DNA from 3 places in the Isoptericola sp. NPDC057191 genome. Region 3 is predicted to be linked to each of the others. Evidence: riboswitches for the same ligand, from Rfam matches in the RefSeq annotation. Region 3 holds a riboswitch; each other region holds the start of a gene.

Evidence for each region. Region 3 has a riboswitch for thiamine pyrophosphate ahead of thiO (glycine oxidase ThiO). Riboswitches for the same ligand answer to the same signal wherever they lie in the genome.
Region 1: linked by a shared signal. The riboswitch ahead of ACFT55_RS06280 (bifunctional hydroxymethylpyrimidine kinase/phosphomethylpyrimidine kinase) and the one ahead of thiO (glycine oxidase ThiO) in region 3 are both predicted to bind thiamine pyrophosphate.
Region 2: linked by a shared signal. The riboswitch ahead of ACFT55_RS12160 (thiamine ABC transporter substrate binding subunit) and the one ahead of thiO (glycine oxidase ThiO) in region 3 are both predicted to bind thiamine pyrophosphate.

What each region holds. Positions count from the first base shown of each region.
Region 1 is NZ_JBHUWC010000027.1:11,746-15,004, reverse strand. It holds gene ACFT55_RS06295 (copper resistance CopC family protein) at 1-199, opposite strand, end outside; gene ACFT55_RS06290 (YcnI family protein) at 196-951, opposite strand; gene ACFT55_RS06285 (hypothetical protein) at 1,029-1,664, opposite strand; TPP riboswitch at 1,743-1,859, shown strand; gene ACFT55_RS06280 (bifunctional hydroxymethylpyrimidine kinase/phosphomethylpyrimidine kinase) at 1,850-3,259, shown strand, end outside.
Region 2 is NZ_JBHUWC010000087.1:12,349-15,607, reverse strand. It holds gene ACFT55_RS12175 (sulfite exporter TauE/SafE family protein) at 1-519, shown strand, start outside; gene ACFT55_RS12170 (PAS domain-containing protein) at 683-1,468, shown strand; gene ACFT55_RS12165 (DUF4235 domain-containing protein) at 1,477-1,764, opposite strand; TPP riboswitch at 1,885-1,988, shown strand; gene ACFT55_RS12160 (thiamine ABC transporter substrate binding subunit) at 2,060-3,145, shown strand; gene ACFT55_RS12155 (ABC transporter permease) at 3,121-3,259, shown strand, end outside.
Region 3 is NZ_JBHUWC010000151.1:5,569-8,827, forward strand. It holds gene ACFT55_RS15905 (thiazole synthase) at 1-585, opposite strand, end outside; gene thiS (sulfur carrier protein ThiS) at 595-828, opposite strand; gene thiO (glycine oxidase ThiO) at 825-2,087, opposite strand; TPP riboswitch at 2,079-2,181, opposite strand; gene thiE (thiamine phosphate synthase) at 2,204-2,878, shown strand; gene guaA (glutamine-hydrolyzing GMP synthase) at 2,935-3,259, shown strand, end outside.

The DNA of each region.
Region 1 (3,259 bases), on a different contig from region 3:
CGAACGTGATGTCGACGGAGTCAGGCGCCTGGGTGACCGTGGAGCCCGCCTCGGGGGTCGAGCCGACCACGACGTTGTGGGCGCTCGCGGGCGCGGCCGCGCCAACCGCGCCCGCCAGGGCGAGCCCGAGCGCACCGATGCCCGCGAGCAGCGTGCGCCGGGCTCCGCCGCGGCGCGCGTCCCGTCCGCGCGGCGTCACCGCTGCGCCGTCCGGGTCCGCGTGCGGGCCAGCGCGACGAAACCCGTCACGGCGCCCACGAGCCCGAGGCCGAGGCCGGCGGCGCCCAGCGCGAGGGGCAGCGTGTCGCCCGACCCGTCACCGGCGTCGGCCGTGCCCGTGGTGGCCGCCGTGCCCGCCGACGCGGCGTCCCCGTGCCCGCCCTCGGTGGTCGCAGGCTCGACGTGCAGCACCGGAGCGGGGTGCTCGGGCTCGGTGTCGCCGGTCGCCTCCTGGTCCCACTGGACGACCTCCCCGTCGGAGTAGGTCTGCGTGGCCGGCAGCGTGAGGGCGTCGACCCCCTCGGGGACGGCTCCCGCCGACACGGTGAAGCGGAGGAACTCGCCCGGCGCGATGGCGGCGTCCGCGTCGTCGGCGGTCCACACCACGGCCGCGGGCGCCTCGGTGACCTCGGTGCCGTGCACCTCGACGGGCTCGGGCAGGGGAGCCTGGGTGACCTTCGCGGTCCAGCCCGGCACCGGCTCGACCGACACGCTGGTGAACGGGGTGTCGGACGGCAGGGTGACCTTCACCCGGGTGGTCGAGGCGTCGGCGGACTCGTTGGGGACCTTGAACGTCAAGGTGGCGTACGCGCCGGCCGCGGCCGAGTCGGGCGTCACCGTCACGTGCGCCGACGCGGCGCCGGCCGCCAGCACGAGCGCGGGGAGGGCGAGGGCGGCGGTACCGGCGAGGCGGCGGGTGCGCCGGGCACGGGCAGGGGTGGTCGTGGACATGGCTGTCTGCTCCAGAGTGTCGAGAGTCGTGGGACGACGAGGGACCTGCCCTCGTCCGACCTCGGACCAGGGCAGGCTCAGGCGGCGCGCAGGAGGGCGCCGGACAGCCGCGGGGGCCCGCGAGGCGCGGGGCGGCGGCGGGCGTTCCCGGGTCGCGGGCTCCAGGTTGCGGCGCTGACGACCGTCCGCCGGCGTGCCACGGGCAGCGCCGGCGCGCTCTGCACCAGGACGGCGACGTGCCGCAGGTGGGCGACGACGTTGGCGGCGGCCCGGTCACCGGCCGCGAGCAGCAGGGCCGTGAGCACGACGGCGGCGGCGTGCGCGGCGAGCATCCAGGAGGCCGTCCCGCCCACGGCGGCGTGGTGATGGAGCACCGCGGCGGTCGCCGGCGGCAGGGAGCCAGGGCCGAGGTCGTGGGCGGCGTGCCCCGTCAGGGCGGTGGCCGAGCCGGTCCCGCCGCCGCCCGCGCCGAGGACCGACAGCGCGGTGTGCTGCACGAGCTGCAGCGCGACCATGGCGGGCAGCAGGCGGCGCAGCGTCAGGCGACGGCGCGCGGTCCACACGGCCAGCGGCGCGGACAGCGCCAGGACGACCAGCCAGGCCAGGGGGGTGCCGGGCAGCGTGCCACCGGCCACGAGGTGCGCGGCGGCCGCGATGCTGAGCGTCGTGCCGGCGACGAGAAGCTCGCGCACACGACGGACGACCACGGACACCCCCGCACCCTATCCCGGGCGGGGGAGCTCCCTGGCGGACGGGCGAGCGGTCCCCGCGGGCGGTGGGCTACCGTGACGCCGAACGACACGGGGTGCCTCTCGCCCGTCGGCCCCGGCCGGCGACGAGACGCTGAGATCACACCCGTCGAACCTGATCTAGCTCGTACTAGCGAAGGGATGTCGACATGAGCGTGCGCGCGCGTCACGACAGCTCCGACTCCACCGAGGTCTCCACCGGCGTGGGCTGCGGCCCGCTCGCCGCCACCACAGCCGCCCCTCGCCGGCCCCGCGTGCTCGCGGTCGCCGGCTCCGACCCGTCGGGGGGAGCCGGGATCCAGGCGGACCTCAAGGCCGTCGCAGCGGCCGGGGGGTACGGGATGGCGGCGCTCACCGCGCTGACGGCGCAGAACACCCGGGGCGTGCGCGGCGTGCACGTCCCGCCGGCGGAGTTCCTCACCGCGCAGCTCGAGGCGGTGGCCGACGACGTGGCGATCGACGCCGTGAAGATCGGCATGCTCGCGTCCGCGCCCGTCGCGCGCGCCGTGGGGGCCTGGCTGGACGGGCTGCCGCGCGGCGCCACGTCGTCGCGCCCCCCGGTGGTGCTGGACCCGGTGATGGTGGCCACCAGCGGCGACCGTCTGCTCGACGCGGCGGCCGAGCGTGCGGTGCGGGACCTGCTGCCCCGGGTCGACGTCGTCACCCCGAACCTGCCGGAGCTCGCCGTGCTCGCCGAGGAACCGCCCGCCGCCGACTGGGCCGCGGCGCTCCGGCAGGCGCGGCGTCTCGCCGCCCGGTACGACGTGCTCGTCCTCGCCAAGGGCGGGCACCTCGACGGGTCCCGCGCGCGTGCCGGTGCCGACGCCGGCGCGCCGGACGCGCTCGTGGGCCCGGACGGCGTGCTGGTCGAGGTCCCGGGCGAGCGCGTCCGCACCACGGCCACGCACGGGACGGGCTGCTCGCTGTCCAGCGGCCTGGCCGTCCGGTACGTCCGCACCGGCGACTGGGCCGAGGCCCTGCGTGGCACGAAGGCGTGGCTCACCGCGGCGATCCGTGCGGGGGAGGCGCTGCGGGTCGGCGCCGGGCACGGTCCGGTCGACCACCTGGCGGGCAGCACGCCGTCCGGCGCCGTGGCTCCCGAGCCGGCTCCAGCACCGGCTCCAGAACCAGACGGCGGCCCGGCGGGGCGGGACGTCGTCGCGCGCTGGTGGGACCACGCGGCACCCGTGCGTGCGGCCGTCGACGACCTGCCCTTCGTGCGTGCTCTCGGTGACGGGTCGCTCGCCCCCGGGCACTTCCGCACCTACCTGGAGCAGGACGCGATCTACCTGCGCGAGTACGCGCGCTGCCTCGCCCGCGTCAGCCAGCTCGCACCCACCCGCGCCGAGCAGGCCTTCTGGGCGGGCGGGGCCCACGGTGCGCTCGTGACCGAGCTCGACCTGCACACGCGCTGGCTGGGGGGCGAGCCCCGGGACGTCCCGGCCAGCGCCACCACGGCCGCCTACCTGGAGCACCTGCGTGCCGCCGGCGACGACTACGCGACCCTCGTGGCGGCCGTCCTGCCCTGCTACTGGATCTACCAGGACGTCGGCGAGCGG
Region 2 (3,259 bases), on a different contig from region 3:
ACCCCGCTGGGCCTCGTGGCCGGCTTCATGGACGCCACGGGCGGCGGCGGCTGGGGCCCGGTCGGCACGCCCGCCATCCTCGCCAGCGGCCGGATGGAGCCGCGCAAGGTCATCGGCTCGATCGACACCAGCGAGTTCTTCGTGGCCGTCGCCGCGAGCCTCGGCTTCCTGTTCGGCCTCGGCACGGCGGGGATCGACCCGTCCTGGGCGCTCGCGCTGCTGGTCGGCGGCCTCATCGCGGCCCCGATCGCCGCGTGGCTCGTCCGGCTCGTGCCGCCGCGCGTCCTCGGCTCCGCGGTCGGCGGCATCATCGTGCTCACCAACGTGCGCACCCTGCTGAGCCTCGACTCCTTCCCGGTGGACGCCGGCGTGCGCTCGCTGGTCCTGGGGATCATCGCCGCCGGCTGGGCCGCGGCCGTCGTGTACTCGTTCCGTCAGCACCGCAAGGCGCTGGCCGAGGAGGCCGCGGAGGGCGACGTGACCGTCACGCAGGCAGCCGCCCCCACGCCCGCCGTCTGACGTCCTGCCGACCCGCGCCCCTGCGGCCGCCGCCCCGACCTCCGGGGGCGCCGGCCGCAGGGGCGTCGTCGCGTGCGGTGGCGCCGTCGCCCCGTCCCGGTACCGTGGTGAGGCCAGGAGAACTGCGCGCCGGACCCAGCTGCACGGCACTGGGAGGTGAGCCATGTCGTTGCCCAGCACGCCGCACGATCCCCCGCGCCGCGAGCTCGTCGCCCTCGCGGAGCTGCTCGGCGCGGGCAGCCAGCTGCTCGTGGGCCAGTACCGCGTCGAGGTCGCCACGGGGGCGTGGTGGTGGTCGGACGAGGTCTACCGCATCTTCGGGCGGGAGCCCGGCAGGATCGAGCCCGGGCCCGAGGTGCTCCGCGCGCACCTGCACCCCGACGACCGTGAGCGGCTGTCCCGCACGGCGGCGGTGGCGCTCGGCACCGGCCGGCCCTTTGCAGGCGGCCACCGCGTGGTCGACGACCACGGGCGCACCCACTCGGTCGTCGTCACCGGGCAGGCGCGGCACGGGCCCGACGGCGCGTCGTCGCAGCTGGTCGGGTACGTCATCGACACCAGCCCCGTGGTGCGGGACGCGCTCGAGCGCGAGGCGCACCGCGCCGTCTCGCGCGCCTTCGTCGCCGCCGCGGCCTCCGAGCAGGCCAAGGGCGCGATCATGGCGGTCTGCGGCGTCGACGAGTCGGTGGCCACCGAGGTGCTCGGGGACGTCGGTGCCCAGGTGGGCGTCTCCGCCCAGTCGGCGGGGGAGCAGGTGATGAAGGAGCTCACGCGGCCCGTCAGCGACCGCGACTCCGCGCTCACCGCCGCCGAGGTGCTCCGGTCCGCCCCGCCCGCCCAGGACGCGGCGGACCGGCTGAGCCACGCCCTCGCCGCAGTGCGACCGGTGGAGCGGCCCCACGGCCACGACGCGCAGCTCGCCCGCCGGCGGCCGCGCGCGAGCCGCTGAGCGCGGCGTCAGCGACCGAAGCGGGCGGCCGCGCGGACCGCGCCCTTGCGCGCGAGCCGCTTCGCCAGCACCGCGACGCCACCTGAGACGGCGGCGAACGTGACGGCCTGGATCACGGAGATCTCGTCGTCGTCGATGTTCGTGGGAGCGACGCTGCCCGTCGTCCGCTCCCAGACCACCCCGATCAGCTTCTGCGCGACCCATCCGGCGCCGATCGTCAGCACCACCGTGCCGACCTTCACGCCCAGCGGCTGCTCGGTGTCCTTCACGTGCTCTCCCTCGGTCGTCCCCGGCATGGCCGGAGGGTGGTCGTGCGGCGTCCACGGCCCGGCGAGGGCGTCGTGGCACGTCAGGCATGTCACACCCTGGGGCGCGGACAGGACCACGGTAGCGCGGCACCGGTGTGTAGGCTCGTGCTGATACGACAGGGGAGCGCCACCGGCGCTGAGAGTGCGGAACGCCGCAGACCCTCGAACCTGATCCGGTTAGCACCGGTGGAGGAAGTCGGGAATCTCGTTCCCTGCGGGAGGCCGCACCACGACGGTGCCGGACGCCCGCAGGACCCCCTTCTCGCACGCTGAGGAGGACAGCATGACCCACAGGACCACGCGGACGACCGCGGCCCTCGCCGCGCTCGCGCTGCTGCCGCTGCTCGCGGCCTGCGGCGCCGACGGGGCCACCGGCACCGGCAGCAGCGGCGGCGACGCGGCGGGCGACCCCGGCACGGTGACGCTCGTGACGCACGACTCGTTCGCCGTGTCGGACGACGTCCTGGCCGCGTTCGAGAAGAAGTCCGGCCTCACCGTCAAGCAGGTCGCGCCCGGAGACGCGGGCACCCTCGTCAACCAGCTCGTGCTCACCAAGGACGCTCCGCTGGGCGACGCCGTCTTCGGCGTGGACAACACGTACGCGACGCGCGCCGTCGACGCCGGGGTCTTCGAGCGGTACCAGCCGACCGACCTCGACCCGCAGGTGGCCGCCTACGCCCCGGACGACCTCGCAGGCACGCTCACCCCCGTGGACGTCGGCGACGTGTGCCTGAACCTCGACGACGGCTGGTTCAAGGACCACGACGTCACGCCGCCCGCCACGCTCGAGGACCTCACGGAGCCGGAGTACCGGGACCTCACGGTCGTCACCAACCCCGCGACGTCGTCGCCCGGGCTCGCGTTCCTGCTCGCGACGATCGGGGCCTTCGGCACCGACGGCTGGCAGGACTACTGGGCCGGCCTGCGCGACAACGGCGTCAAGGTCGCGGAGAGCTGGGAGGACGCGTACTACGTGGACTTCTCCGGCGCGGGCGAGGGCGGCACGCGGCCGATCGCGCTGTCGTACGCCACCTCGCCGGCGTTCACCGTGAGCGACGACGGCACGTCCTCCACGACGAGCGCGATGCTCGACACCTGCTTCCGCCAGGTCGAGTACGCGGGCGTGCTCACGGGCGCGGCGAACCCGGAGGGCGCGAAGAAGCTGGTCGACTTCCTGACCACGGGCACGTTCCAGGCCGACGTCCCCGGCCAGATGTACATGTACCCGGCGGACCCGGACGTGCCGCTGCCCGCCGACTGGCAGCGGTTCGCGCCCCTGGCCGACAAGCCGTTCGAGGTGGCGCCGGCCGACGTCGCCGCGCACCGTGACGAGTGGATCGAGCAGTGGACGGCGACGGTCGTCGGCTGACGCGCGGCGTCCGCGCGAGCCGGTGGGGCGCCTGGCTCGGGTGGGGCGCCGCCGTCGTCCTGCCGCTGGGGTTCCTCGCCGTCTTCTTCGCGTGGCCGGTGGTGTCGCTCGTCC
Region 3 (3,259 bases):
GTGCGCGGCGGCGGCGATCGCCTCGATGTTGCGCGGGTTGAGCACCCCCAGCCCGGTCCCGATGGGCGCACCGAGGGGCATGACGGCCGCGCAGCCCACGTCCTCCAGGCGTCGGGCGAGGATCGGGTCGTCGTTCGTGTAGGGCAGCACGACGAACCCGTCGCGCACCAGCCGGTCCGCCGCCTCGACCAGGCCGATCGGGTCGGGCAGGAGGGTGACGTCGTCGGCGATCACCTCGAGCTTGACCCAGGCTGTGCCGCACGCCTCGCGCGCGAGCTGCGCGGTCAGCACCGCCTCCTGGACGGAGAAGCAGCCCGCCGTGTTGGGCAGGGCGCGGATGCCGAGCCGTCCCAGGAGGCCCCAGATGCCGCCGTCCTCCTGGCCGGCGCCGCCCGGCCGGACGGCGACGCGGCGCATGGCGACCGTGGTGAGGCCGGTGCCCGACGCGACCAGCGCGTCCTCGAGCGTGAGGAGGTTGGCGGCCCCGCCCGTGCCCATGACCAGGCGGGAACCGACCTCCGTGCCGGCGACCACCAGCGGGTCGTGCACGAGGCTCGTGGCGGGCGTGGGGTGCGTGCTGGTCATGGTTCCTCCTCAGCCGCCCTGGACGGCGGTGACGATCTCGACCCGGTCGCCGGGCGCGATGCGGGTGGCGGCCCACAGGCCGCGGGGCACGACGGCGTCGTTGACGGCGACGGCGATCCCCTGCGCGACGCCGTCGGCCACGAACGCAGGGACGAGCGCGGCGACGACGCCCTCCAGACCGTCGCCGTCCGCCCCGGGCAGGGGGTAGGCCGCGCCGTTCACGACGGCGGTGGGGGTGCTCATGCGGGGGCTCCTCGGGTCGCGAAGCGGAGGGGGTCGGTGGCCGCGAGCGCGGCGGCGGCCGGTCCCGGGTCAGTGGGGTCGGTGAGGTCGGTGAGCGCGGCGAGGACGGCGTCCGCGGTCAGCGGCGCGAGCAGCACGCCGTTGCGCCCGTGCCCGACGGCGGCCAGCAGGCCGGGCGCCGCGGTCGGGCCCACCAGCGGCAGGTTGTCGGGGGTGACCGGGCGGGCGCGCGGCGTGACCTCGACGAGGGCCGCCTCGTCGATCCCGGGCACGAGGGCGCGCGCGTCGCGCAGGAGGGCGAACACCCCGCCGGCCTCGGCGCGCCGGTCGTCGGGGCGCTCCTCGGTGGTGGCGCCGACGACGATCTCGCGGTGGTTCGGTCCGCTGCCCGCTCCTGCGCCGGTCCCCGCGGCACGCGGGACGACGTACACCGGCCGGCCCTGCACGGTCCCGCGCACGACGTGCTCGAGCGCCAGGCCGGGCCCGGCGTCCAGCCGCAGGGTGATCCCTTTGACGGGCCGGACGGGCAGCCGCACCTGCGGCAGCCCGTCGAGCAGCGCGCCGGTGGCCGTCGCGCCCGTGGCGAGCACGACCGCGCCCGCGGCGTGCCGTGTGCCGGCGTCGTCGTGCACCGCGACGACGCGGCCGGTGGGGGAGCGTTCGAGCCGGACGGCGCCCTGCCGGACCACCGTGCCGCCCGCTGCGCCGTCGAGCGGGGCACCGAGCGGGGCACCGCGCGCAACATCGAGCGCAGCAACGAGCGCCGCGTGCGCCCCGCGCGGGTCGACGGCGAGGTCGCCCTCGACGACCGCAGCCCCCGCGAGCCGCGGGCCGAGGTACGGCTCGCGGCGGCGCGCGTCGGCGGCGGAGATCTCCTCGGACGCCAGCCCCCAGGCGCGGTGCAGGGCCAGGGCGCGACGCAGGAGGGCGAGGTCGTCGGCGTCGTACGCGACGGCGAGCGAGCCGGCCCGCAGGAGGGGGACGTCGCGGCCGCTCGCCGCGGCGAGGCCGGCGGCGAAGGAGGGCCAGCGTGCCGCCGCCGCGAGGTTGAGGCGGGCGAGGTCCCGCTCGCCGAAGTCCGCCTCGTTGACGGCGGCGAGCATCCCCGCGGCGGCGCGGCTCGCGCCGTCGCCGGGGGCGGGGTCGAGGACGGTGACGGTGAGCCCGGCTGCGGCGGCGCGCCACGCGACGGCGAGCCCGACGATGCCGCCGCCGACGACGACGACGTCGCGGGCGGGCGGACGTGCAGAGGTGGGCATGGGTGTGCTCCCTTCGCTGGCATGACCCAGATCAGGTTCGACGGTCGGCTCCTACGCCCTCTCAGCCCCGTCCGGGGCTCCCGTGCGCGGCCACTGTAGCGCGGGCCGTGGTTACCCTGACCGGCGTGACCACGACCAGCGCCGCCCCGGGCACGACGCGTGCCCGCCTCGCCGCCGCCCGCCTGTACCTGTGCACCGACGCCCGGGAGGACCGCGGCGACCTCGAGGACTTCCTCCACGCGGCGCTCGCGGGCGGGGTGGACGTGGTGCAGCTGCGGGACAGGTCGCTCGACGTGGTCCGTGAGCTCGAGCTGCAGGAGGTCGTGGCCCGCGTCGCCGCGGAGCACGGCGCGCTGTGGGCGGTCAACGACCGGGCGGACGTGGCCGGCCTGACCGGGGCGCCCGTGGTGCACACGGGTCAGCGGGACCTGCCGGTCCCCGCGCTCCGCTCGCTGCTGGGGCCGGGGCCCGCGCTGGGTCGTTCGACGCACTCGGCCGCCCAGGCGGCCGCCGCGGAGGCGGACCCGGACGTCGACTACTTTTGCGTCGGCCCGCTCTGGGCGACGCCCACCAAGCCCGGTCGCGCGGCGGTGGGGCTCGACCTGCTGCGCGAGGTCGCCGCGACCCGGCCCACCACGCCGTGGTTCGCGATCGGCGGGGTGGACGGCGAGCGGCTGGGCGCCGTGCTGGACGCCGGGGCGACTCGCGTCGTCGTCGTGCGGGCGATCACGCAGGCGCCGGACCCGGAGCGCGCGGCGCGCGAGCTGCGCGAGCGGCTGGGCGCGGGGTGACCTACCCGACGCAGGCAGCGGGCCGGGGGTCCGCGGGGCGCGGATAGGATGACCCGGTGACGTCTCCCGCCACCGACTCCCTCCGCCCGGTCCTGGTCGTCGACTTCGGCGCCCAGTACGCCCAGCTCATCGCGCGCCGCGTGCGCGAGGCGAGCGTCTACTCCGAGATCGTGCCCCACACGGCCACGGTCGAGCAGATGCTCGCCAAGGACCCGGCCGCGATCATCCTCTCGGGCGGCCCGTCGTCGGTGTACGCCACGGGCGCGCCGTTCGTCGACCCGGCCCTGTTCGAGGCCGGCGTCCCGGTGCTGGGCATCTGCTACGGCTTCCAGGCGATGGCGCAGGCCCTCGGCGGCGAGGTCGCCCAGACGGGGCAGCGCG